2 regions of the Micromonospora sp. NPDC005087 genome follow, and region 1 is predicted to be linked to the other one. Evidence: riboswitches for the same ligand, from Rfam matches in the RefSeq annotation. Region 1 holds a riboswitch; the other holds the start of a gene.
The links. Region 1 has a riboswitch for thiamine pyrophosphate ahead of ACFYPS_RS08605 (ECF transporter S component). Riboswitches for the same ligand answer to the same signal wherever they lie in the genome.

Region 1 (10,729 bases):
CGCGGATGAGCACGCCGAGGAGGAGCACGGCGGCAAGGACCCGCACGTCTGGCTCGACCCGACCCGACTGGCCGCCATCGGCGACCAGTTCGCCCAGCGGCTCGGCAAGGCCGACCCGGATCACGCCGCCGACTACACCGCCCGCTCCGCGGCGCTGCGCTCCGACCTGACGACTCTGGACGGCGAGTTCACCGAGGGCCTGCGGACCTGCCAGCGGCGGGAGATCGTGACCAGCCACGCCGCGTTCGGTTACCTGGCCGACCGGTACCGGCTCCAGCAGGTCGGCATCACCGGGCTGAGCCCGGACGTCGAGCCCTCGCCGCAGCGGCTCGCGCAGGTGATCGAGGAGGCGAAGGAGCACCAGGCCACCACGATCTTCTTCGAGACACTGGTCAGCCCGAAGGTCGCCGAGACCATCGCCGGTCAGGTCGGCGCGCGGACCGCGGTGCTGGACCCGATCGAGGGGCTCGCCGCCGGCAGCGGCGCGGACTACCTTTCGGTCATGCGTACCAACCTGCAGACCCTGCGGACGGCGTTGAGCTGCTCGTGAACGCACCCGTCATCACCGTCGAGCACGGGGCGGTCGGCTACGACGGCCGCCCGGTGCTCCGGGACGTCTCGCTCACCGTGACCGCCGGGGAGGTGGTCGCGGTGCTCGGCGCCAACGGCTCCGGCAAGTCCACGCTGATCCGGGCCGTGCTCGGGCTGGTGCCGCTCGGCGGCGGCTCGATCACCCTCTTCGACCGGCCGTTGCGCCAGTTCCGCCAGTGGCAGCGCATCGGGTACGTCCCGCAGCGCCTGGGCGCCGGCGGCGGCGTGCCGGCCACCGTCCGTGAGGTGGTGGCCTCCGGCCGGCTGGCCCGCCGGGGGGTTCTCCGCCCACCGGGCAGGGCCGACCGGGCCGCCGTCGACGCCGCACTGCGCGCGGTCGGGCTCGCCGACCGTGCCGCGGACCCGGTGTCCACCCTCTCCGGCGGCCAGCAGCAGCGCACGCTGATCGCCCGCGCGCTGGCCGGCCAACCGGAGCTGCTGATCCTCGACGAGCCCACCGCCGGCGTGGACGCGGCCAGCCAGGAGGCGTTCGCCGGGGCGCTGCGCGACTTCGTCGCCGGCGGCGGGACGGTGCTGCTGGTGGCCCACGAGCTGGGCCCGCTGCGACCGGTGATCAGCCGGGCGGTCGTCGTTCACCAGGGCGGCATCTGTCACGACGGTGCGGTGCCGGACCCGGCCGGCCATCACGCGGAGCCCGACCACGACCATGTGCACCCGCACGGTCCCGACGAGCCCGCCGGGCTGTGGAGCAACTGAGCATGGAACTCTTCCAGTACCCCTACATGCAGCGCGCCCTGATCGGCGCGCTGGTGATCGGCCTGGCCGCGCCGGCGCTCGGCATCTACCTGGTGCAGCGCCGGTTGGCGTTGATCGGCGACGGCGTCGGGCACGTGGCGTTGACCGGCGTTGGCGCCGGCCTGCTGCTCAACCGCTCGCCGGTGCTGGTGGCGGTGATCGTGGCCACCATCGGGGCGATCGCCATCGAGCTGGTCCGCGCCCGCGGGCGTACCTCCGGCGACCTGGCCCTGGCGCTGCTCTTCTACGGCGGCATCGCCGGTGGCGTACTGCTGGTCGGGCTCTCCGACGCGACCAGCACCAACCTCAACGCCTACCTGTTCGGGTCGCTGACCACCATCCAGGCCAGTGACCTGATCACCATCGCGGTTCTCGGCGCGGCGATCCTCGTCACCATGATCGCGCTGCGGCCGGCGCTCTTCGCGGTCTGCCACGACGAGGAGTACGCCCGGGTGTCCGGCCTGCCGGTGCGTACGCTCAACCTGCTCATCGCGGTGACCACCGCGATCACCGTGACCATCGCGATGCGGGCCGTCGGGGTGCTGCTGATCAGCGCGCTGATGGTGGTGCCGGTGGCCACCGCCCAACAGGTCACCCGGGGGTTCCGCAGCACGATGACCGCCGCGATGGCGCTCGGCTTCTTCGCCGCCGGCTCCGGCGTGTGGGTGGCGGCCACGGCGGACACGCCGCCGGGCGCCTCGGTGGTGCTGCTGGCGATCGCCTCGTTCCTGGTGGTGGCCGTGGCGGGTGGGGTCTGGCGGGCGTTGCGCCGCCGGGCCGCGCCGGCCGCCGCGCCGGCGCCGGAACCGCACGAGGTTGTGCTGGGGTGAACCTGATCAGCGGGATGTCGCCGATATTGGTTACCGTTGCAGGGTGACCAGCGCGACGGGCTACGAGGGGTTCGATGGGGCCAGCGAGTTGCTTCGCGCCCTGTCGGCGCCCATCCGGCTGGCCATCGTCAGTGAGCTCGCCGACGGCGAGCGGTGCGTGCACGAGCTGGTGGAGAAGCTCGGGGCCGCGCAACCGCTGGTCTCCCAGCACCTGCGGGTGCTGCGCGGCGCGGGCGTGGTGCGGGGTTCCCGCCGTGGGCGGGAGATCGCCTACAGCCTGGTCGACGAGCACGTCGCGCACATCGTGGCGGACGCGGTCAGCCACGCCGGGGAGGGATGATGAGCGAGAGTGGCGCCGCGGTGCGCAACACCCGGCAGCGCTCGGCGGTGAGCGCGCTGCTCGCCGAGATGGAAGGCTTTCACAGCGCCCAGGACCTGCACGCGATGCTGCGGCAGCGCGGCGAGCGGGTCGGCCTGACCACGGTCTACCGCACACTGCAGGGGCTGGCCGACGCGGGCGAGATCGACGTGATGCGCCCGCCGGGCGGCGAGCACCTCTACCGCCGGTGCAGCGAGGGGCACCACCACCACCTGGTGTGCCGAGCCTGCGGGAACACGGTCGAGGTGGCCGGCCCGGCAGTGGAGAGCTGGGCTGACCGGGTCGCCGCCCAGCACGGCTACGCCGACGTCAGCCACACCCTGGAGATCTTCGGCACCTGCCCGGCCTGCGCCCACTGACCAACGCCCCGGCCACCCTCCGCACGCCCTCCCGGGCCCGGCCACCCTCCGCACGCCCTCCCGGCCCGGGGCACCCTCCGCGCGCCCTTTGCTCTGCTTCTACCCACGCAACAGCGGCCGGCCGAAAGTGTTGCGCCAGTTGAAGCAGAGCAAAGGCGCTGGGTAATGCCGCCCGCGCCGGCGGCGGACGACGCTTCGACGGGTGAACCAGCCGCATCCACGGATCACCAGCACCGGCTTCGAGGTGGGGTCCGTGGACGTGGTGGGCGGGACGACGAGTGTCGTGCCGGGCTGTTCGTGGCACGCTGTCCGGCGTGAAGATCTACGCCGATCGCTTTCCCACCGCCGCCCGCCAGTTGCTCACCGATCTGCTCGTCGTCGCCTGGGTGTACGTCGCGATCCGCGGCGCGCTCTGGCTGCACGACCTGGTGCAGAAGCTCGCCGTACCCGGGCAGAAGCTGGAGGGCGCCGGCACCGGGCTCGCCGACAACCTGGGCGACGCCGGCAGCAAGGTCGGCCGGGTGCCGCTGGTCGGCGACGAGCTGACCGCGCCCTTCCAGCGGGCCGCCGATGCCGCCCGGTCGCTCGCCGACGCCGGCCGTGACCAGCAGCACCTGGTCGACCAGCTCGCCCTCGCCCTCGCCATCGCAGTGCTGATCTTCCCGCTCGGGCTGGTGCTGTTCGGGTGGCTGCCCCTGCGGGTCCGCTGGATGCGCCGGGCCTCCTCGGCCACGAAGCTGGCCGCGGGGCCGGCCGGCCGGGACCTGCTCGCCCTGCGCGCGCTGGCCACCCAGCCACTGGGCCGGCTGACCCGGATCGCGCCCGACGTGGCCGAGGCGTGGCGGCGCGGTGACGACGACACCGTCGACGCCCTGGCCGCGCTGGAGTTGCGGCAGCTCGGCCTGCGCGCCAGGAGCCGAGCGGCCCGCTAAGGTCGTCGGCGTGTTCTACTTCCTGGTCGTCATCGCCGTCCTGCTGCTCGGCTACGCCGCGGTCCTGGTCTCCTTCGTCCGACGGGGCAGGAAGATCCCGCCCGCGGCGTACCTGGGTCTGGCGGTGCTCAACGGCCTGATCCTGGCGGCGGTGCTGGCCTGGGCGGTCGCCCGCTGACCGCCCGGCACGGCGACGCGCCGGGCGGCACCGGTCACGGCTTCGGCGGGATACGGCGGCGGACGTCGTCGGCGGCGGACGGACCGGGTGCCCAGCGGGCCACCCAGGGCAGCTCGTCGGACGGGGTGATGACGCCCTCCTCCAAGGCCGCGTAGCGGCCGTCGAGGATGCGCTTCGCGGCGGCGGTGTCGACCGAGTCGGTGTTGTCCCACAGGGCGGCGAACAGCGCGTCCACCCGGACCCGGGCCTGCCGGCAGAACAGGTCGGCCAGCTCGACGTTCTCCGGCCGGCTGTCCCTCTCGGCGGACGCCCGGACGCAGACCGCGGACATCGCGAACAGCTCCGCGCCGATGTCCACCACCCGGCCGAGGAACGCCTGCTTGCGCTCCATCTTTCCCTGCCAGCGGGACATCGCGTAGAACGTCGACCGGGCCAGCTTGCGCGACGAGCGCTCCACCTGACGCAGGTGCGCGGCCAGCGGCCCGAACTCGGCGTACGCCGACGGGCTCTGCCCGCGGCCGACGGCCAGGGTGGGCAGCCACCTCGCGTAGAAGGCCCCGGCCCGGGCCCCGGCACGGGCCTTGCGGCCCCACCCCGCGTCCGGGTCGATGATGTCGCCGGCCACCGACAGGTGTGCGTCGACCGCCTCCCGGGCGATCAGCAGATGCATGATCTCAGTGGAGCCCTCGAAGATCCGGTTGATCCGCAGGTCGCGCAGCATCTGCTCGACCGCGGCCGGTCGTTCGCCGCGGGCGGCCAGCGAGTCGGCCGTCTCGTACCCCCGGCCGCCCCGGATCTGGATCAGCTCGTCGGCGATCTTCCAGGCCATCTCGCTGGCGTACAGCTTGACGAGCGCGGCCTCGATCCGGATGTCGTTGCGGTCGTCGTCGGCGAGCAGGCAGCAGAGGTCGAGCATGGTCTCCATGGCGTACGTGGTGGCGGCGATGAAGGCGAGCTTCTGGGCGACCGCCTCGTGCTCGCCGACCGGTCGGCCCCACTGGACCCGGTCGGCGGACCACTCCCGGGCCACGTTCAGCGCCCACTTGCCTGCGCCCACGCACATCGCCGGCAGTGACAGCCGGCCGGTGTTCAGCGTGGTCAGGGCGATCTTCAACCCCTTGCCCTCGCCGCCGATCACGTTCTCGGCGGGCACGAACACGTCGTGGAACCGGGTGAGGCTGTTTTCCAGGCCGCGCAGGCCGATGAACTCGTTGCGCCGCTCCACGGTGATGCCCGCGCTGTCGCCGTCCACCACGAACGCGGTGATCCCGCCGCGCCGCCCCTCGGTGGCCGGCACCCGGGCCATCACCACCAGCAGGGTGGCGACGATGCCGTTGGTGGCCCAGAGCTTCACGCCGTTGAGCCGGTAGCCGGTGCCGTCCTCGGTCGGCTCGGCGGTGGTGGCCAGGCGGGCCGGGTCGGAGCCGACGTCCGGTTCGGTGAGCAGGAACGCGGACACCTCGCCGGCGGCGAGCCGGGGCAGGAAGCGCTGCTTCTGCTCGGCGGTGCCGAACATCTTCAGCGGCTGCGGCACCCCGATCGACTGGTGCGCCGAGAGCAGCGCGCCGATCGCCGGGCCGACCGAGCCGGCCAGCATCAGCGCTCGGCAGTAGTGCAGGTTGCTCAGCCCGAGACCGCCGTACCCGCGGTCGATCTTCATGCCGAACGCGCCGAGGTCGGCCAGCCCGTGGAACACCGCGTCCGGAATGGACGCGTCGCGCTCGATGGCCGCGCCGTCCACTTCAGAGGCAAGGAAGGCGCGGAACCGGCCGAGGAACTCGTCGGCGCGGGCCACGTCGTCCGGGTCGGACCGCGGCCACGGGTCGATCAGGTCGAGCCGGAACCGGCCGAGGAACAGCTCCTTACCGAAGCTGGGCCGGTCCCACGCGGACTCGCGAGCCGCCTCGGCGACCTGCCGGGCCTCCTTCTCGGAGACCTGCCCCGCCTCCTTCGGCAACGGCGCTGCGGCGCCGGCGGTGTTCGGAGCGGTGCCGGGATCGGGGCCGTCCGCTGCCGGTCGGCCGTTCTGCGTCGTGGTCACGGCTGCCCCCTCGAACCTCGGTGCGGCTGCGTCGACGTGCGCGACTACCGTCACGCTACCCCCGGGTGTTACTCAGGGGTAGCGGTCCGTGAAGATCGAGTTCGATACCTGGCCCCGGCCTCAGCTGGCGAGGGTGCGCGGGTCGTCATCGTCGTCGTCGATGTCGTCGTCCCCCCAGCTGCGCCGGGAGAACGGCAGGGCCACCCAGAACGTGAGGAACCAGAGCGCGGTCAGCGCGCTGAGCACGAACGCGATCGGCCGGTCCAGCACGAAGTCGGTGATCAGCAGCACCGCGCTGACCATGGAGATCAGCATGAAGGCGAGGCCGCCGCTGGCCATCCGGTGCGCGAACCGGACCAGCTCCGGCTTACGCCCCTGCCGGAACAGCGCCCGGTGGAACGCCACCGGCGAGATGATCAGCGCCGTGGCGGCGGCCGCGGCGAGCAGCGCGACGATGTAGACGTCCCGCTGGAACTCGGTCGTGCGACCGAACCCGTTGCTGAACGGCAGGGTGAGCAGGAAGGCGAAGAGGATCTGCACGCCGGTCTGGGCGACCCGCAACTCCTGCAACAGGTCGGCGAAATTGCGCTGCCAACGCTGCTTCTCGGTCTCCTTGGACACGCGCTACCTCCGGTGCGACGGTACTGCCGGCGGTACGGGCCGCCGCCAGCAAGGCAAGTGCCCCACCCGGTCGAGCGCGAAACAGGTTCACGACACCCCGACCGCCGCCGGGGCACCGGCCCCTCCCGGACGAGCCTCAGGAGCCGCGCCGGATGCGGCCCGCGTACCGCGCCTCCAGCGCCGTGTTGTGGGCGTCGCCGTCCGGGATGTTCGCCGACAGGTAGACCGGGGGCCGCTCCCCCGCCGCCAGCAACCTGGCCACCACCTCCACGGTGACCTGCTGGGCCAGCAGCGCCGCCGTGATCGAGGAGACCGCGCCCACCGCGCCACCGCCGGGCAGCGGCAGCGTCGCGTCGCCGTACGGCGCGCCGTTGTCGAGCACCACGTCGGCGAGGTCCGCCAGCTTGCGCCCGGACGGGTGGCGGGAGGTCATCCGGCCGGAGTGCTGTGCGGAGGTGATCGCCACCAGTCCGTGGCCATGCTGCTTGACCAGCGTGGCGAACTCCACCATCGCGCCGTTGACCCCGGAGTTCGACGCGAGCACGAAGACGTCGGTGGGTCGCACCGGGGCCAGCTCGTAGAGCCGGTGCGCCACCGCCGGGTCCCGCTCCAGCAACGGGCCGAGCCGGTCGGCCGGTTCGCCGCCGAGCAGCACCAGGTCGCGCAGCGCGATCCGGTTGGTCGGCACCAGACCGCCCGCCCGGCCGGCGATCTCCATCGCCAACGCCTCGGAGTGCCCGGTGCCGAAGGCGTGCACCACCCCGTCAGCGCGCACCGCGTCGGCGATCAGGTCGGCGGCCCGCCCCACCGCCGCCCGCTGACTCGCGGCCACCCGGCCGATCGTCTCGGTCACCACGGCCAGGTAGTCCTCGGCACTCACCGTCATGCGTCCTCCGTCGTCCGGTTGCTGGCGAGCCATTGCACTGCGAAGTCGACCGCCGCCCGCTGGCGCATCAACCTCCCGGTCCCGGTGCCGACCCGTCCGGTACGGACCGCCCCGGTCGCCTCCAGGTCCCGGCCCAACGCGTCGAAGTCGGTCTCGTCGAGCCGTACGTCCTGCCACCACACCCATTCGCGGCCACCGTCGGCGGTGCGTACCGCCGCGCCCAACTGCTCGTGGGGTGGGGCCGGACGGCGGTACTCGGCCAGGTGCAGCGAGGTGTTCACCGCGTGGTCCACACCGAGCAGCAGCACGTGGGCGTCGAGGTCGTAGAGCCGGGCCAGTGGGGAGCCCTCACCGAGCATGTCGGCCCGGGTGTGCCCGGCGACCACCTGTTCGGCGGCCGGGCCGAGGGCGGCGAACGACACGTGGGGATGGGAGCTGCGCAGCGCTCCGGGCCAGCCGCGGACCGTCTCGGCGAACACGCCCATGAATCGGCTCGGGGTGACCGCCGGATCGAATCCGGGCATCTCGGCGCGGATCAGCGGCCACCAGTCCACCGGCACCGGCGGGTCGCGCCACTGCGCGGGGTCGCTGTTGTCCGGGGTGTGGGTGGGCACCACGATCGTGCCGTCCGGGCCGAGCGCGTCGCGCAGGGCGAGCACCAGCGCCTGCGGACCACCGCAGACGAAACCCAGCTGACGCAGCCCGGCGTGCACCAGCAGCGTCCCGCCGGGGCGTACGCCCAGCATGCGCAGTTGCGCGGCGATCGAGCGCCGGGTCCCCGGCCCGCCGGCGTCCATCGTCACGGTGTGCCTCCCGACCGCCATGGCTCAGGCCGTTCCGCTGGTTCGGGCCAGGATCGCCTCGGCCAGCGGGCCCGGCGCGGCGTCCGGGATCCAGTGGCTCACGCCGGGCAGCTCGACGAAGCGGTAGTCCCCGGTGACGTTGGCGGCGCACGCCTCGGCGGCGGTCCGGCCGATGGCGATGTCCCGGTCGCTCCACACGTACGTGGTGGGCACCGCGACCGGGCCGACGCCGGCCAGGTCGGCGCGGGACATCGCCCGGTACCAGTTCAGCGCCGCGGTGAGCGCGCCCGGCTCGCGCATCGGGTCGGCGTAGTGGTCCACCCGGGACGCGTCGCCCACCCCGGTGAGCAACTTGCGCAGTGCGGTGGCGTTCCACGCCAGCAGCACCTTCTCCGCCTTGCCCGGCTTACGGAACAACGCGATGTACGACGAGCGCGCCTTCTGCTGGCCGTCGGTGGCGAGCGCGTGCGCCATGGCTGCCGGATGTGGCACGGACACCGCGGTCAACGTACGGACCCGCTCGGGGTGCCGGGCGGCCAGCGCCCAGGCCACGATCGCACCCCAGTCGTGGCCGACCAGGTGGACGGCGTCCAGCCCGAGCGCGTCCAGCACCGCCACCGCGTCGGCGACCAGTTCGGGGATCCGGTAGTCCGGGACCGCCGCCGGCCGGGCGCCCGGCGAGTAGCCCCGCTGGTCCAGCGCGTACGTGCGCAGCCCGGCTGTGTGCAGCGCCGTCGCGGCCTCGTCCCACTCGCCGGAGTGCTGGGGGAAGCCGTGCAAAAGCAGGACGGGCGCGCCGTCCGGCGGACCACCGGCGCGTACGTCGAACCTGAGACCCCGTGCGTCAACCCGCATGATCGTCAGCCTACCCAGCCGAAGTCTCCTGAACCGGACCCTGCGGCGGGACGCCCTGCTGGGCCGGTACCCCTGGTCGGTGCTAGCGTCAGCGAGACAACTTCACATCCGACAGGGGAGCGCACAGCGCTGAGAGTGCGGGCACGCCCGCAGACCCTCGAACCTGATCTGGGTAATGCCAGCGCAGGGAGTTCGGTCGACCTCCAGCCGCGCCGCCGTCCGGTGCCACCGGGCGCGCGGCGTGCGTCTTCTCCTGGTTCGCAGTCAGAACTGGGAGCATTCACATGAACCACAGCGACACCAACCGCTGGCGCACCATCGACATCGTGGTCGCCTCGGTGATCGCGGTCGCCTTCGGCGTCATCTTCTGGGCCTGGGGCCTGGTCTGGAGCGCCACCGAGGGGGCGTTCGCCTTCTTCCCGCCGGCACAGACGCTGATCTACGGCGTCTGGCTGATGCCGGCCGTGGTGGGCGGCCTGGTCATCCGCAAGCCCGGCGCCGCGCTCTACTGCGAGACGGTCGCCGCGGTCCTCTCCGCGCTGCTGGGCAGCCAGTGGGCCGGCACGGTGATCCCGCAGGGCATCGTGCAGGGCCTCGGCGCCGAGTTGGCCTTCGCGGCCTTCCGGTACCGCTCGTTCCGGCTGCCGACCGCGGCGCTGGCCGGCGCGCTGACCGGGCTCAGCGCCGCGCTGTTCGACTTCTTCGTCTGGAACGCCGAGTACGAGCTGGTCGACTACCGCATCCCGTACGCGCTGCTCACCATCGTCAGCGCCACCGTGATCGCCGGCGTCGGCGGTTGGGTCCTCACCCGCGCGATGGCAGACACCGGCGTCCTGGACCGCTTCCCGGTCGCCCGCGACCGCGCCGCCATCTGACCCCCACGTCTTCCCCGTTGATCAAGAGGTTTGCGTCAACAAGGGGCGGCGAACTGACGTAAACCTCTTGATCAACGACGTGAGAGCGGCCCGGGCGGGGGAAGGGGGGTGTGGTGAGCGGGGTCCAGCTACGGGGGTTCGGGTGGCGGCACGCCGGGCGGCTCGCGTGGGCCGTACGCGGTGTGGACCTGCGGGTCGAGGCTGGGGAGCGGGTGTTGTTGCTCGGCCCGTCGGGGGCCGGCAAGAGCACGCTGCTCAGCGCGCTGGCCGGGCTGCTGCCGGAGGACTCCGGCGAGCAGGAGGGCACCGTCGAGATCGATAGGCTCGACCCGCGCAAGGGTCGGGAACGGGTCGGCATCGTCTTCCAGGACCCGGAGACCCAGCTGGTGATGGCCCGTAGCGGCGACGACGTCGCCTTCGGGCTGGAGAACCGGGGGGTGCCGACGGACGCGATCTGGCCCCGGGTGGACGAGGCGCTGCGCCGGGTCGGCTTCCCGTACGACCGGGACCGGCCCACCGCCGCGCTCTCCGGCGGCGAGCAGCAACGCCTCGCCCTCGCCGGTGCGCTGGCCCTGCGCCCCGGCCTGCTGCTGCTCGACGAACCGACCGCCAACCTCGACCCG
Region 2 (10,729 bases), on a different contig from region 1:
CGTGCAGCACGTCGACCGCCTCGCCCGCGTCCAGGTCACCGCCGGTGACCACCACGTACTTCGGGCCGCCGGCCGCGAGGGCCTCGGCGGCCGCGACCATCCCGGCCACGTCGTCCACCGGGCGTCCGGTGATGGCGGCGGCCTCCGCGCAGTTCGGCGTCGCCACCCTGGCGTACGGCAGGAGCCGTTCGACCGCGCTCACCACGCCGAGCCGGTGGCCGCTGGTGGCCACCAGCACCGGGTCGACGACGAGCTGGGGCAGCCGGCCGTCCCGGGCGGCCTCGGCCACGGCGTCGGCGACGGCGGGATTGCCGAGCATCCCGGTCTTGACCGCGCAGACCGTGAAGTCGGCGAGCACGCTGTCCAGCTGCTCGGTGACCGTGCGCGGGGGCAGCGGCAGGACGGCGTCGACGCCCCGGGTGTTCTGCGCGGTGACCGCCGTGAGGACGCTGGTGCCGTACGCGCCGAGCGCCGCGAAGACCTTGAGATCGGCCTGGATGCCGGCGCCGCCTCCGGAGTCGGAGCCGGCGATGGTGAGGATTGTGGTCGGTGTCACGGCTCCTCCTTGGTTGCGGTTTGGGGCTGCGGCCGACCGTGCCCACTCCGGGCGGTCAGGCTTGATCCCTGCGTGGGCACGGTCGGCCGCAGCCCCGTCGTGGGGACCTGGGCGCCTCCGCGCCGGGTTTGCGTCATCGGGGTGACCGCCTTCGTGAAGGCCCTGGTCAGGGTGGTGGCTGCTTCGGTTGGGTCTTCGGCTCGCATGACTGCGCCTAGTACCGCGACTCCTGCTGCTCCCCCCTCGATACAGGCGATCACCTGATCTGGGGTTTCCACGCCGCCCAGCGCCAGCACCGGTGTTGGGCTGGCCTGGATCAGCTTTCGCAGGCCCTCGGGGTGCAGGGGTGGGCCGTAGCCGGGTTTGGTTTGTGTGGGGTAGACCGGGGAGACGGTGGCGTAGTTCTCGGTGGTGATCCGGTGCAGCTCGGACTGGTTGTGGCAGGAGCGGCCGACCAGCCGGTGGGTCGGGGGCGGGTACGGGCCGGCGGCGGGCAGGTGGACGGCGTCGCCGCCGAGCGGGTCGGGGCCAGCCACGATCAGGGTTCCGCCGGCATCGGCGAGGATCGCGCGCAGGTCGGCGGCGAGGGCGGCGCGCTCGGCGCGGGGGAGGTCCTTCTCCCGCAGCACCACCCAGCGCACTCCCCCGGCAACGGCCCCCGCCACCACCTGATCGAGCGCCCCCCGCGCCACCCGCCGATCCGTCAGCACGACAACGCCCGACGGCAGGGTTGCCGGGCACCCGGGCGGGACGCGCTCGGGGGTCACAGGTCGGGTCTTCCCTCGTCGGGGGTGGACGGGAGGGCGTGGAAGCGGCGGGCGATCCGGCCGGCGCCAGCGGCCAGCCGACCCGCCTCGACCGCGTACCGCATCGCGGTCGCCATCGCGACCGGGTCCGCGGCCCGGGTGACCGCGCTGGCCAGCAGCACCGCGTCGCAGCCCAGCTCCATCGCCAGCGCCGCGTCGGACGCCGTGCCGATGCCGGCGTCCAGGATCACCGGCACGTCCACGCCCTGCCGGATCAGCCGGATGTGGTGCGGGTTTCCGATGCCGAGCCCCGAGCCGATCGGCGCGCCGGCCGGCATCACCGCGGCGCAGCCCACGTCGGCCAGCCGGCGGGCGAGCACCGGGTCGTCGCTGGTGTACGGCAGCACGGTGAATCCGTCGGCGACCAGCTCCTCGGCGGCGCGGAGCAGCTCGACCCCGTCGGGCAGCAGGGTCCGCTCGTCAGCGATCACCTCCAGCTTGATCCAGTCGGTGTCGAACGCGTCCCTGGCCAGCCGGGCCACCTTCACGGCCTCGGTCGCGGTGTGGCAGCCGGCGGTGTTCGGCAGCAGCCGTACCCCGCACCGGTCCAGCAGCTCCAGCAGCCCACCGGCGCTGCCCGGCGCGGTGTCCACCCGGCGCAGCGCCAGAGTGACCAGCTCGGTGCCGGACGCCCGGATCGCCTGCTCCAGCACGTGCAGGTTCGCGGCGCCGCCGGTGCCGAGGATCAGCCGCGAGGTGAACGTCGCCCCACCCAGCTCGAACGGCACGCCGGTCACCCGCCCTGCGCGGCGGCGAGCACCTCGACGCGATCACCGTCGCGCAGCGCCGTGGTCGGCCAGCCGGTTCGGGGCACCACCTCGCCGTTGACCGCGACCGCCACCCCGCGCTGCTGCGGCGCGATGTCGCTGACCAGATCGGCCACCGACGCTCCACCGGGGACGCTGCGCCCGGTCCCGTTCACCGTCAACTCCACCGGTCCTCCTCTGTCGTCCGATCAGGTGCGCCGACATCGGCCGCACCAGGCCCGGCCAGCCGACCGGCCGCGCTGGTGGGATCCGGGCCGGCGGCGGCGAACCGGCCCGGGTGAAAGGGCGTGAGCAGCGGATCGGGCACGCCGGTGGTGACCAGGTCGGCGATCAGGTCGGCGGTGACCGGGGTGAGCACGATGCCGTGCCGGTGGTGCCCGGTGGCGGCCAGCACGTCCGGCCGGTCGGACAGCGGCCCGAGGATCGGCGCGTTGTCCGGGGTGCCCGGACGCAGCCCGGCGACCGTCTCGACCAGGTCGTACTCGGCCAGCTCGGGGAGCAGGTCGACGCCGGCACGGAGTAGGCGCAGCACCGCGCCGGCGGTGACCGTGGTGTCCGACCGCTCCTCGACCGTCGCGCCGAGCACCACCTCGCCGTCTGCGCGGGGCACCAGATAGACCTGCTCGCCGTCGGCGTACCCCCGGATCACGTGCCGGAAGCCCGGCGCGGCGCCGCCGGGCGCGCGTAGCCGGAGGATCTGGCCCTTCACCGGCCGCACGGGCAGGCCGGTGAGGGCGGCGGCGCCGCAGCCGGCGGCGACCACGGTGACCCGGGCGTCCACCTCGGCGAGGGAACGGACCGCCCGCGGGGCGAGCACCGCGCCGGCCCGCTGCGCGGCCGTGCGCAGCGCCGGCACCAGCAACCGTGGGTCGACCTGGTGGTCGGTGGGCGCGAGTGCCCCGCCGCGCACCCGCGGCGCGAGCGCCGGCTCGCGGTCGCGCAGCTCGGTGGGGCGCAGCGGGGTGACCGGCAGGCCCAACCCCTGCTGGTACGCCCAGAGCCGGCGCGCCTCGGCCAGGTCGTCCGCGGTCAGCCCGACCAGCAGGGTGCCCTCGGTCCGGTAGCCCAGCTCGACGCCGCTCGCCTCGGTCAGCTCGTCCGCGAACGCCGGCCACCGGGCGGCGGACGCCAGCAGCAGCCCGGTCAGCTGCCGCTCACCGAAGTACGCCTCGGCCACCGGAGAGAGCATCCCGGCGGCCACCGCCGAGGCCCCCGACCCGGGGGACGGATCGTGCACCACCACCCGAAGTCCGCGGGCGGCGCACCGCCAGGCGATCGCCAACCCGATCGGCCCCGCCCCCACCACCGCCACGTCCGCAAGGAAGGGCCCCTTGTTAACGGATTCTGTAGAGGAAGGGCCCCCTGTTAACACGTCAGCGCCCCGAGCAGCTCGGCGGTGGCCCGGGCCGGGTCGGCGGCAGCGGATACCGCGCCCACCACCGCCACCCCGTACGCCCCGGCGGCTCGCAGCGCCGGCACCCGGGCGGCGGTCACCCCACCGATCGCGATCACCGGAACGTCGACCGCGTCGTTGACCGCCCGTACCCCCGCCGGGCCGATCGGGTCCGGCAGCCCGGCCTTGGTGCTGGTGGCGTGGCACGGCCCGACGCCCAGGTAGCTGGCTCCCGCGGCGACGGCCTCGATCGCCGTCTCCGGTGCCCGGGCGGTGGCCCCGAGCACGCCGGTGGGGCCGAGCACCCGGCGGGCGGCGGCGACCGGTAGGTCGTCGGCACCGACGTGTCCACCGGCGGCGCCCACCGCCAACGCCACGTGCAACCGGTCGTTGACCAGGCAGGTCGCCCTGTACGGCGCGCAGAGCGCGAGCACCCGCCGGGCCAGGTCGTACGCCTCGCGGTCGGTGGCGGAGTCCTCGACCCGGACCTGCACCACCAGGTCGGCTCGGGCCGTGGTGAGGGCGGCCCGGACCACGGTGAGTGGATCCCGCCCGGGTCGGGTGTCGGTGATCAGATGCAGTCGCCCGAGGGACGGCACGGCAACGCTCCTCCCTGCGCCGGCATTACCCGGATCAGGTTCGACGGTCGGGGGCTGTCAGCCCCCCTCTCAGCCCGGTACACCGGACTCCCGTGGGTTACTTGCGTGTCACCGTACGACAGTTCCGGCCGTCTGCCAAGGCGGGGTCGGCCGGCGGCCGGCGGGCGAAAACCACACCGCTCGGCGAGATCCGTTGGGCGCTTCATGCGGTCCTGTTCGGAATGTCGCCCACCGTTGCAGAACCGTTACCCGCCGGCATCTTGCCGGACATTGATCCAACCGAATTAATTTGTTCAGCGATTCGACAAAATGCTGGCGTGGTTGCCCTGGCACGGCATTCGCACCGGCTCCATCTGGGACGGTCTTCGGCGAGCCGGCCCCCGCGATCCCTGTCCACCGCGACATAGGAGGCGGCGTGTCCCATTCTCGTCGTGCCCGAGTACCCATCACCGCGACCCTGATCTCCCTGGCCCTGGCCTCGACAACTCTGTTCGGGCTGCCCGCCCAGGCGGCTCCGGCCGCCGCCCAGGTCCCCCCGCGAAACACGCCGGCCGCGGCCCCGGTCAGCCAGGTGCCGCCGAAGGCGCCAAAGGCTGCGGCCGATCCCTTCTCCGTCCTGGTGTTCTCCAAGACGGCCGGCTTCCGCCACGACTCCATTCCCACCGGGCTCGCCGCGATCCAACAACTGGGCGAGGCCAACGGATTCACCGTGGACAGTTCCGAGGACGGTGGCGCGTTCACCGACGCCAATCTGGCGAAATACCGGGCGGTGATCTGGCTCTCCACCACCGGCGACGTGCTGGACGCCGAGCAGCAGGCCGCGTTCGAGCGGTACGTGCGTGCCGGCGGCGGTTACGTCGGCATCCACGCCGCCTCGGACACCGAGTACAGCTGGGCCTGGTACGGCGACCTCGTCGGCGCGTACTTCGCCAACCACCCCGCGAACCAGCAGGCCACGGTCAAGGTGGAGGACCACGCCCACCCGTCCACCGCCGAGCTTCCGGACCGCTGGTCCCGCTTCGACGAGTGGTACAACTACCAGACCAACCCCCGGCCGGACGTGCACGTGCTGGCCAGCCTGGACGAGAAGAGCTACACCCCGGGCGCCGGTGCGATGGGCGCCGACCACCCGATCGCCTGGTGCCAGGACTTCGACGGCGGCCGTTCCTGGTACACCGGGGGCGGGCACACCCGGGAGTCGTACGCCGAGCCGGAGTTCCTCTCCCACCTGCTCGGCGGGATCCGGACCGCCGCCGGGGTGGCGGACGCCGACTGCGGCGCCTCGAAGACCGCGAGCTTCGAGAAGGTCACCCTGGACAGCAACACCAGCAACCCGATGGAGTTGGACATCGCCCCGGACGGGCGGGTCTTCTACGTCGAGCGGGACGGCCGGGTGCAGGTCGTCAAGCCGGACACCGGCAGCACGTTCACCGCCCTCGACCTGGACGTCTTCACCGGCAACGAGGACGGACTGATCGGCATCCGGCTCGACCCGGACTTCGCCACCAACAGGTGGGTGTACCTCTACCACGCCCCGAACGACGGCATCGCGCGCAACCTGCTGTCCCGGTTCACCGTGACCGGCGACACCATCGACCCGGCCAGCGAGAAGCAGGTGCTGCGGGTCGACACCCAGCGCAACACCTGCTGCCACGCCGGCGGCAGCATGGCGTTCGACAGCGTCGGCAACCTGTACCTGGCCACCGGCGACAACACCAACCCGTTCGAGTCGAGCGCGTACTCGCCGCTCGACGAGCGGCCGGGCCGCCAGGACTACGACGCGCAGCGCACCTCCGGCAACACCAACGACCTGCGCGGCAAGGTGATCCGGATCCACCCGGAGGACGACGGGACGTACACCGTCCCGGCGGGTAACCTCTTCGCGCCGGGCACCGAGAAGACCCGTCCCGAGATCTACGCGATGGGCTTCCGCAACCCGTTCCGGATCGGCACCGACCCGAAGACCAACACGCTCTACGTCGCGGACTACGGGCCGGACGCCAACGCGGACAGCCCCACCCGGGGCCCGCGCGGCCTGGTCGAGTGGAACATCGTCACCCCCGGCAATTACGGCTGGCCGTACTGCACCGGGACGAACGAGGCGTACAACGACTACACGTTCCCGTCCGGCCCGAGCGGGGCGAAGTTCGACTGCGCAGCCCCGGTGAACAACTCGCCCAACAACACCGGCCTGACCAACCTCCCGCCGGTCGTCCCAGCGACCGTCGACTACGGGTACGCCGGTGACGCGCGATACCCGGAGATCGGCGGCGGCGGCGCCCCGATGGGCGGCCCGGTCTACCGGTACGACGCCGACCTCGACTCCGACCGGAAGTGGCCGGCGTACTACGACGGCAAGGCGCTGCTCGGCGAGTGGAACCAGTCGAAGATGTACACCATGCAGGTGACCGCCGACGGCAGGTCGTTGGTGGACATCAACCAGTTGCTCACCGGGATGGGCATGCTCCGGCCGATGGACTTCGAGTTCGGCCCGGACGGCGCGCTCTACCTGATCGAGTGGGGCAGCGGCTTCGGCGGCAACAACGACAACTCCGGCGTCTACCGGATCGACTACATCGCCGGTGAACGCGCGCCGATCGCGGTGGCGGCGGCCGCCCCGACGTCGGGGCCCGCGCCGTTGACGGTGGAATTCTCCAGCGCTGGGTCGCGCGACCCGGACGGCGGCGCGCTCACCTACGCCTGGGCCTTCGGCGACGGGCAGACCTCCACCGAGGCCAACCCGACGCACACCTACGCCACGGCGGGCAGCTTCACCGCCCAGCTCACCGTCACCAACCCGAAGGGCCGTACCGCGGTGGCCAACGTGCCGGTCACCGTGGGCAACACCGCGCCGACGGTGACCATCGAGTTCCCGCCGGACGGCGGCTTCTTCGACTGGGGTGACCAGGTCCACTACACGATCAAGGTGACCGACCCGGAGGACGGGCAGATCGACTGCGACCGGGTGCGACTCCAGGTGCTGCTCGGCCACGACGAGCACGCCCACCCGCTGGAGCAGCACACCGGCTGCAGCGGCACCGTCCAGACGTCGCTCGCCTCCGGGCACGGCGCCGAGGCGAACGTCTTCGCGGTCTTCGAGGCCACCTACACCGACCAGGGCGGCGCTGGCGGGGCCGGCCCGCTCACCGGCCGCGCGATCGAGCAGTTGCAGCCCAAGCGCAAGCAGGCCGAGTACTTCACCGCCACCGGGCGGGCGCCGGGGAGCACCGGCGGCGGCGACGCCGGCGTGCAGCGGGAGACCGGCGGCGACAGCGCCGGCGGCGGCCAGAACATCGGGTTCATCGAGGACGGCGACTGGTGGTCGCTCGCCCCGGCGAACCTGACCAACGTCACCGACATCCGGTTCCGGGCCGCCTCGGCAGTCTCCGGAGGCCGGGTCGAGGTCCGCGCCGGCGCCGTCGACGGACCGGTGGTCGCCTCGGCCACCGTGCCGGGCACCGGCGGGTGGCAGACGTACACGGACGTGACCGCGCCGGTGACCGGCGCCGCGAGCGGCACGCTGTACTTCGTCGCCCGGGACCCGAACGGCGGCGCGGGGTCGCTGTTCAACGTCAACTGGATGGACTTCCTCGGCCGCGGCGTCACCGAGAACGCGCCACCGGTGGTCAGCGCCACCGCCACCCCGGCCACCGGCACCGCGCCGGTCACCGTCGCCTTCGACGGCACGGCCACCGACGCCGAGGGCGACACCCCGCTGACGTACGCCTGGGACTTCGGTGACGGCGGCACCGCGTCCACGTTGGACGCCAGCCACACCTACACCAGCCCGGGCACCTTCACCGCCACCCTGACGGTGACGGACAGCAAGGGCGCGAAGTCGTACGCCACCGTGCCGGTGCGGGTCGACGCGCCGAACACGTCCTGCTTCGGGGCGCGCTCGGACGACTTCGACGGCACCAGCCTCGACAAGAACCGGTGGACCAGCGTGGTCCGGGAGAACCAGCTCTACTCGGTTGCCGGCGGCGCGCTGCGGCTGCCCACGGCGGTGGGCGACCTCTACGGTGCCCGCAACGACGCCACCAACCTGGTGCTCCAGGCGGCTCCGACCGGGGCCTGGCAGGCGACCACCCGGGTCACCCTGCCGGTGACGGCCAACTACCAGCAGGCCGGCCTGCTGGTGTACGGCGACGACGACAACTACGCCAAGCTGGACCTGCTCTACAACGGCAGCCGGCGGGTGGAGTTCATCCGGGAGACGGCCGGCACGCCGCGCAACGAGGCCGCCGACAGCACCGCCGCACCGGCGGGTGACACCGTGCACCTGCGGATCATCAGCGACGGGACGAACCTGACCGCGGCCGTCTCGGCCGACGGGCAGACCTTCACCCCGGTCGGACGATCGGCCGCGCTGGACGGCATCACCAACCCGCGGATCGGCCTCTTCGCGGTCAACGGCGGCACCGAGGCGCCGGTGGTGGACGCCAGCTTCGACTGGTTCCAGGTCACGCCGGACGCCCCGGCCGGACCGGTCGTGCCGTCGGACGAGTTCACCGGCGACACGCTGGACAAGTGCCGGTGGAACGCGATCCTGCGCGAGGACCCGAACGGTTACCGGGTCACCGGTGGCGCGCTGCGGGTCGACGTGCCCAACGGTGACATCTACGGCACCGACAACACCGGGCCGAAGAACTTCATCCTCCAGACCGCGCCGTCGGGCGACTGGACCCTGGAGACGAAGGTCGACGGCAGCCTGCTGAACGAGCAGTACCAGCAGGCCGGTCTGATCGTGCACGCGGACGACGACAACTACCTCAAGTTCGACTACATCGCGGACAACCAGGTCGGCCAACCGGTGACGCGGCGGATCGAGTTCCGCAGCGAGATCGGCGGGGCGGTCCAGAACCCGCAACCGGAGGCGGCCAACCTGACCGGCGCGGTGTGGCATCTGCGGCTCGCCCGCAGCGGCGACACCTTCACCGCGTCGTACTCGGCCGACGGGACGACCTGGACCGCGTTGACCACGCTCACCAACAGCGCGGTCGGGGCCACCCCGAAGGTCGGGTTGTTCACGCTCGGCGCCAACCAGACCGCCTCGAAGACCGCCGCGTTCGACTACTTCCGGTTGAGCACCGGGGTGGCCGACGAGACGGCGCCGGTCACCACTGCGGCGGTTTCCGGCACCCCGACCGACGGGTGGTACACCGGGCCGGTGACGGTCACCCTCACCGCGGCCGACGAGGCCGGCGGCAGCGGGTTGGCCGGGACGGCGTACCAGCTGGGCGGGGCCACCACCTGGACGGACTACACCGCTCCGGTGGCGGTCAGCGGTGACGGCGAGCACGAGCTGCGGTTCCGCTCGACCGACGAGGCGGGCAACGTGGAGTCGACGAAGACCGTCACGGTCCGGATCGACGCCACCGCGCCGGTCACCTCGGCGACGTTCGCTCCGGCGAACGACGCCGGCTGGCACGACGGGACCATCCCGGTCGTGCTGACCTCTACCGACGCCGGTTCCGGGGTGAAGACGGTGGAGTGGTCGCTGGACGGCGGCGCGTGGACGCCGTACACGACGCCGGTCGAGGTGACCGGCGACGGGCAGCACGAGCTGCTGTTCCGCGCCACCGACAAGGCGGGCAACGCCGAGACGCTCAAGTCGGCGGTGCTGCGGATCGACGGCACCAGACCGACGCTGCTGGTCTCCGGGATCGCCGACGGCCAGCTCTACGGGGACAGCCAGGACGTCCGGGTGTCCTGGCAGGCCGTCGACCCCACCTCGGGCATCGCGTCCGTGGTGGGCCGGTTGAACGGCCAGGCGTACGCCAGCGGCACCCTGCAGGCCATGTACGAGCTGCCGCTCGGCCTGCACGAGCTGACCGTGACCGCGACCGACAAGGCGGGCAACACGACGACCTCGACGGTCCGGTTCTTCGTCACCACCTCGTTCCGGGACATGCAGAACCTGCTGGACCGGTTCAAGGCGACGGGGCGGCTCTCGGCCAAGGCGCACAAGCAGTTGACGGCGAAGCTCGACGCGGCCCGCAAGGCCGAGGCTGCCGGCAACGACAACAAGGCGATCAAGCAGCTGACCGACTTCCGGACGCTCGCCGCCAACGCCACGCTGGTGGGCGAGGCGGAGATCCGGGACGTCCTGATCCGGGACGCCGACGCCATGATCGTCCGGCTCGGCGGCACGGCCAGCAAGGCCGGAGTCAAGGCGAACGACGGCGAGCCGGTCAAGGGCGCCGGACGGCTCGGTGGCGACGCCACCCGGCTCGCCCCCGGTCGCCAGCTCTGATCTGACCGACTGATCGACTCGGTATCCCAGAAGTCGGGGTGTCCCGGACCACAGGACACCCCGACTTCAGGGAACGCGGGGTGGATCAGGATCCCGCGCCACCCACGCCGGGCATCAGAGGACGGCGCGCAGGGCCGCCAGATCCTCGTCGGTGGGCTCCCAGGTGCCGGCAGCGGCGTTGGCGTGCACCTGCTCGGGCGTGGTGGCACCGGCGATCACCGAGGTCACCGCCGGCTGGGCGGCCAGCCCGCCGATCGCCACCTGGAGCATGGTCAGCCCCCGCTCGGCCGCGTACGCCTCGATCGCCTCGATGGTGTCCCAGTCGGCGGCGGCGAGTCGCTCCGCGTACCGG

Region 2: another riboswitch for thiamine pyrophosphate. It lies ahead of thiE (thiamine phosphate synthase); the one in region 1 lies ahead of ACFYPS_RS08605 (ECF transporter S component).

Annotation. Positions count from the first base shown of each region.
Region 1 is NZ_JBIALB010000003.1:85,018-95,746, reverse strand. Features, by position in the region: gene ACFYPS_RS08665 (metal ABC transporter substrate-binding protein) at 1-550, shown strand, start outside; gene ACFYPS_RS08660 (metal ABC transporter ATP-binding protein) at 547-1,308, shown strand; gene ACFYPS_RS08655 (metal ABC transporter permease) at 1,311-2,177, shown strand; gene ACFYPS_RS08650 (metalloregulator ArsR/SmtB family transcription factor) at 2,221-2,517, shown strand; gene ACFYPS_RS08645 (Fur family transcriptional regulator) at 2,517-2,915, shown strand; gene ACFYPS_RS08640 (hypothetical protein) at 3,230-3,847, shown strand; gene ACFYPS_RS08635 (hypothetical protein) at 3,858-4,025, shown strand; gene ACFYPS_RS08630 (acyl-CoA dehydrogenase family protein) at 4,060-6,066, opposite strand; gene ACFYPS_RS08625 (DUF6328 family protein) at 6,187-6,687, opposite strand; gene ACFYPS_RS08620 (SIS domain-containing protein) at 6,824-7,573, opposite strand; gene ACFYPS_RS08615 (AAC(3) family N-acetyltransferase) at 7,570-8,370, opposite strand; gene ACFYPS_RS08610 (alpha/beta fold hydrolase) at 8,401-9,231, opposite strand; TPP riboswitch at 9,335-9,439, shown strand; gene ACFYPS_RS08605 (ECF transporter S component) at 9,516-10,106, shown strand; gene ACFYPS_RS08600 (ABC transporter ATP-binding protein) at 10,220-10,729, shown strand, end outside.
Region 2 is NZ_JBIALB010000004.1:526,518-537,246, reverse strand. Features, by position in the region: gene thiD (bifunctional hydroxymethylpyrimidine kinase/phosphomethylpyrimidine kinase) at 1-556, opposite strand, end outside; gene ACFYPS_RS13675 (thiamine phosphate synthase) at 553-1,323, opposite strand; gene ACFYPS_RS13670 (thiazole synthase) at 1,320-2,099, opposite strand; gene thiS (sulfur carrier protein ThiS) at 2,096-2,296, opposite strand; gene thiO (glycine oxidase ThiO) at 2,287-3,501, opposite strand; gene thiE (thiamine phosphate synthase) at 3,495-4,121, opposite strand; TPP riboswitch at 4,116-4,225, opposite strand; gene ACFYPS_RS13650 (ThuA domain-containing protein) at 4,537-10,377, shown strand; gene ACFYPS_RS13645 (aldo/keto reductase) at 10,492-10,729, opposite strand, start outside.